2 regions of the Aquimarina sp. BL5 genome follow, and region 1 is predicted to be linked to the other one. Evidence: riboswitches for the same ligand, from Rfam matches in the RefSeq annotation. Region 1 holds a riboswitch; the other holds the start of a gene.
The links. A riboswitch is a leader RNA that binds a small molecule or an ion and turns the genes downstream of it on or off. The one in region 1 is predicted to bind cobalamin.

Region 1 (2,466 bases):
CCGCTAAGGAAATTATAGACCATTTGCTGCGTCACTATCTGAGGATAAGGATTGACTTCGCCTTTTTCGGCAATACCATGATCACCTACAAAAACAAGTATGCTCGGTTTTTGTAATATAGGATGCTTAGTATTTTGAATTAGTCCTATTTGTAATGCAATTTTTTCTAATATACCTAAAGAACCAAGAGGTTTGGTTTTTAGGTTAATCTTATGTTGAATTGTATTCTCTAACGATTTGTCTAATGGAGTAATATCAAAACTCATTTATTTTATTTTTACTGGTATTCCGGATACCATTAGTATTGCTTGATCAGCTTGCTTAGCAATATGCTGATTCATCCAGCCTTGTAATTCGGTAAACTTTCTGCCTATTTCAGTGGTTGCGTGAACACCCATTCCGATTTCATTGGATATGATGATAACAGTTGCATTGATTTTCAGAAGTTGATTAAATTCTGTTTTTGCTTGAGATAGAGAAAGTTCAATATCATTTTTAGTATCCACAAAAAAATTGGTAAGCCATAGCGTTACACAATCGATAACGACAACCGCATCTTTTTTTATTACTTTAGATAGTTTTTTTTCTTCCTCAATGGAGGTCCACCTACTATCGCGATCTGCAATATGCCGATCAATACGTTTTCGATGATTGCCATCCCAAACCCTTGATGTAGCTATGTATGTTGGACTGTCTGAAAGTTCTAAGGCAAGATTCTGAGCATAGCTGCTTTTGCCTGAACGCTCTCCACCAGTAATGTAATACAACATATGTAATAGGTTTTAAAGAGCGCAAAGATACTAGTAAAAGTAATTTATTCGGTAAAGCGAATGCATTTTCGAAGAAATATGATACATTCGCGCAGAATTTTGGTTCTGACACACTTTTCATAGTGTGAAGGATTAAAAGGGAATCAGGTGAATGAATTCTGAATTTAGAATTAATAAATCCTGAGCTGTTCCCGCAACTGTAAGCTGTGTTCGTCTATGACGGATGTTTGTTATTAATTCTTTATAACCACTGTACGCCTCTGGCGGATGGGAAGGTAAATAACAAGACGCAAGCCAGGAGACCTGCCTAATTCATTATGTTAAACTTTCGGGATAGAAGTTTAGGTATGGGTAAACTGCATACTTTTTTCCGGTAATTGTAAAATTAAGTCATTTAGGAAATGAACAAAAAAGTGTTTTTTGGGGCTACACTAATTATGTTAGGGGCTCAGGTTGTTTCGGCGCAAGATTCAATAAAAGAAGAAAAAGTAAACGAATTAGAGGAGGTGGTACTTTCTGATTCTAAATTTAAACTAAAAAGAGAACAAAGTGGTAAGGTAATTACCAAAATTACCTCTGAAGAATTAGAACGCAGTCAGGGACAATCTGTAGCCACAGTTTTAAATAGAGTAGCGGGAGTTTATGTAAACGGGAGTAATAATGCGGCAGGAGAACCATTGGGAGTTTATGTGCGTGGTGGGCGAAATCGACAGGTAGTGATTAGAATTGATGGAGTTACCGTAAGTGATCCCTCTACGTCAGCGGGGGATTATGATCTTCGATTATTATCTACTAGCCAAATCGAATCTATAGAGATTCTAAAAGGAGCTTCTAGTACATTATATGGTTCTGGAGCCGCGGCAGCAGTAATTAATATTACTACAAAGTCTGAAGGAAAAGATGCAATATCAGGACAATTTTCTTCTAGTATCGGTACCAATCAATCACAGGATGATCAGGACTATGACATAAATGAGTTTGTAAACTCAGCATCTATCAACGGAACCATAGGTAAAGTAAGTTATTTAGGAAGTCTTGCTCATCAATCAACGGATGGTCTATCGGCAGCAGAGGCTGAAGGAGCGGAAAGTGATGCTTACAATAAATTTAATGTCTCGGCCAAATTGGGATATCAGTGGAGCAAGAATTTTAAGTTTCATTTTTTTGGAAACTTAGATCAATATAAGACCGATTTTGATGGAGGCGCAGGATTTGATGCAGATAACCAGTTTGATAGCCGTCAATTAAGAGGTGGGTCATTTTGGGAAGCAAAATACCCTAATGGAAGCTTCACCTTTGTAGATAGTTATGCATTATTAGAAAGAGAATTTATGTCTGGTTTTCCTTCCAGATATGAAAGTAAGATTTATACGTTTGATGCTTATAATAAGTATAACTTTAATAATACATTATACACTGTAGTTGGTGCAAATGGTTCTTATAGTGACTTTAATCTTTTTAGTATTCCTTTTGGAAGTGATGATTTAGTACAAACGATTAATGATAATGAAGCGGATTTTGATATTATTGATCCCTATATCAATTTAGTATATGTATCTAAATTTGGGTTGAATGTTAATGCAGGAGGAAGACTAAATATTCATAGTGCTTATGGTAACCATTTAGTTTATAATATTAATCCATCGTTTACATATACTTTCGGAGGGAATTATATCAAAGCATTAGCATCGTATAG
Region 2 (2,466 bases), 1.5 Mb from region 1:
AACAATCTTCCTGGATTACGTTGCGGTCCAATTAGTCCTGCTAATCTCAAAATAGTTAGATTATCCCCAAAATGTTGGTGCAATAATTGTTCTGCTTTTAGTAAAGCTCTTCCTGATGCTTTTTCTGGAATGCAATCTTCAGTTTCATTGATGAGATTATTACTATCTTGGTATACTGATGTAGAGCTTACAAAAATAACCTTTGTGGATCTAGGTGTATGTTTTATAATCTGTTCGATCTGAAGTGGATGTACGACTTCTATGTTATCAATACGTTTTGGAGGAAAATTGATAATAAGCGTCGATGTTTCATCTATAAAAGACTCCCAATCTCCAATAATTCTATCGGATTCAATTTTTATTCTGCTTGTGGGAAATGAATACTTACATAATGATTTTAACGCAGCCAATTCAGCTGTGCTTCCATTAATTGAATACCCACTTTTTTGAAGTTGCAACGCAAGCGGCAACCCCAACCAACCTAAGCCTAATATAGAGATATGAGTATTCATAACTACACTAAAACTAAGCTTGTATTTTGTAATTGAATTTTTTTACAATACTCCCAAGCTTTGCTCTCGGCAGAATCAAATTCAATTTTCCCTAAAACTTCTCCAAATTTATTTTTGAAACGAATACCTGTTTGTTCTGTTCCTTTCTGATGAAAATATTCTGTACTAGAAATTTTTGATTTTTGCAATTCCATATTTTCTTTAGGAACTGCTGCAATCGTTAATCCAATACTTTCTGTTTTGGTATGTAGTTCAAGTGTGTATGCCTTTGTATATACTATCGTATCTATTTCTTCAAACGAAATGGGACTTCTATCAGCCATATAAAGCAGCACTCCTTTTGGGTTTTCTACCAGATATAAAAATAACGGGTATAAATATTGGTCAGAACTAAATCCTTTGGTGATATAACATTCTCCCAACTCTGCGTCATCTTTTAATTCAAAAGGTTTTGGTTTTATGGGAGTTCTTTCTTTGTTAGAAAATTGTTGTTCCCATCCTTTTTGGTACAATAGCTCAGTTTCGATAGGGTTTTCATTATTGAGATGTCTTTTTACAATAGGAATTATTTTTTCTGGTGTTAGTTCTTTGTACCAACATTCACCTGGATGTACAATGCAAGTAGGGGCATCTTCACATCTTCCATTACATCTAGTTTTAATAGTATGGGTAGTATCCCAAAGTTCGTTATTACGTAAATAAGCTCTTGCTGCTCTAATTACTTCCTCTGAACCTGCTTTTTGACAAGATCCTCCATCACAAAAGAAGAAAGTATTTGTTGTATTTGCTATGTTTTTACCCATTTTTTTAAATTATGGGATAGCTAGAGTAGGAAGCCTAAAAAATAGGCAGTCGAACACTTTAACTTTTATCCCGAAAGTTTAAATTATGTTTTGCTTTAGGCAGGTATTCTGACTCACTCTACTTTTAACGCCTTCCCATCCGCTTGTAGTGGACAGTGACATATATGTTAAAAGCTTTTTGTAGAGCTTACAGCTGCGGGAACAGTTTTGGATTCTCACCAAATTCCCTTTTAATTCTATATTCTTAAATCTAAAAGAACAAGAAACCAAAAAGCAACACAAATGTATCGTTAATTTTTGATTTAAGAGTAAATAGTTTCTAAAATGAATTTTGTTCTTTTCAGAGGGGAATATTTAGGCAATATTATAATTTCGAATCCTTTGTTTTTATACTGTTCTAAAAGGGATTTTTCTAATCTCAAACAATATTCAAAATCCTGTAATCGTTGTCCATCTTTACAATAGATCTCAAACCAAGTTGGTGCAAAAAAAACAATTTTATGATACGTTTCTTGATAAGGAAAACTAATTAAGTACTTTGGGATAGCTTTGTTTTCCAACATTAAATAAGCTTCCAAATCTAACAAAGATCTATCGCAAATTAACGTATCAGTATTCAATAGTTCTTGATTTGTATGTCTAAATACAAGATCCGTAAATCGATCAATATCTCCCCAAGGCATACCATTTTTATCGTTTTTTTGCTCATCAATAATTACTTTTCTAGCGACCTCATCCATACAAGGTATGGTTTTCTTTAGAATATTTATCAATGTCGTTTTCCCAGTACCTGGAGCGCCCGTAATAATGTGTTTTTTTTGAAAACTATGCATATCGAAATAATACTAAAACTCCAATAATTAAGAGACAAAAAACAATACTTACCGCATAATTAATTTGGCTTACTGTTTTAATTTCTTCGTGTTTAATTTCACGATTATTAGTGCCTATAAAAGGTTTCTTAACCAATTTTCCGTGATAATAATTTGGCCCTCCGAATTGGCAGTTTAACACATATGCCAGAGCAGCTTCTGGATAGCCAGCATTAGGACTACTATGCTTTTTTCCTTCTCTAAACAGAAAAGAAAGTCCGCTTAATTTAAACCTCACAACTAATATTAGTAGTGCAGTAATTCGAGCAGGAATATAAT

Region 2: linked by a shared signal. The riboswitch ahead of D1818_RS17220 (ferredoxin) and the one ahead of D1818_RS23505 (TonB-dependent siderophore receptor) in region 1 are both predicted to bind cobalamin.

What each region holds. Positions count from the first base shown of each region.
Region 1 covers NZ_CP031963.1:5,579,676-5,582,141, forward strand. Annotated here, with positions in the region: gene cobT (nicotinate-nucleotide--dimethylbenzimidazole phosphoribosyltransferase) at 1-266, opposite strand, end outside; gene D1818_RS23500 (bifunctional adenosylcobinamide kinase/adenosylcobinamide-phosphate guanylyltransferase) at 267-770, opposite strand; cobalamin riboswitch at 854-1,096, shown strand; gene D1818_RS23505 (TonB-dependent siderophore receptor) at 1,172-2,466, shown strand, end outside.
Region 2 covers NZ_CP031963.1:4,118,910-4,121,375, reverse strand. Annotated here, with positions in the region: gene cobA (uroporphyrinogen-III C-methyltransferase) at 1-512, opposite strand, end outside; gene D1818_RS17220 (ferredoxin) at 515-1,315, opposite strand; cobalamin riboswitch at 1,396-1,601, opposite strand; gene D1818_RS17215 (AAA family ATPase) at 1,618-2,148, opposite strand; gene cbiB (adenosylcobinamide-phosphate synthase CbiB) at 2,141-2,466, opposite strand, start outside.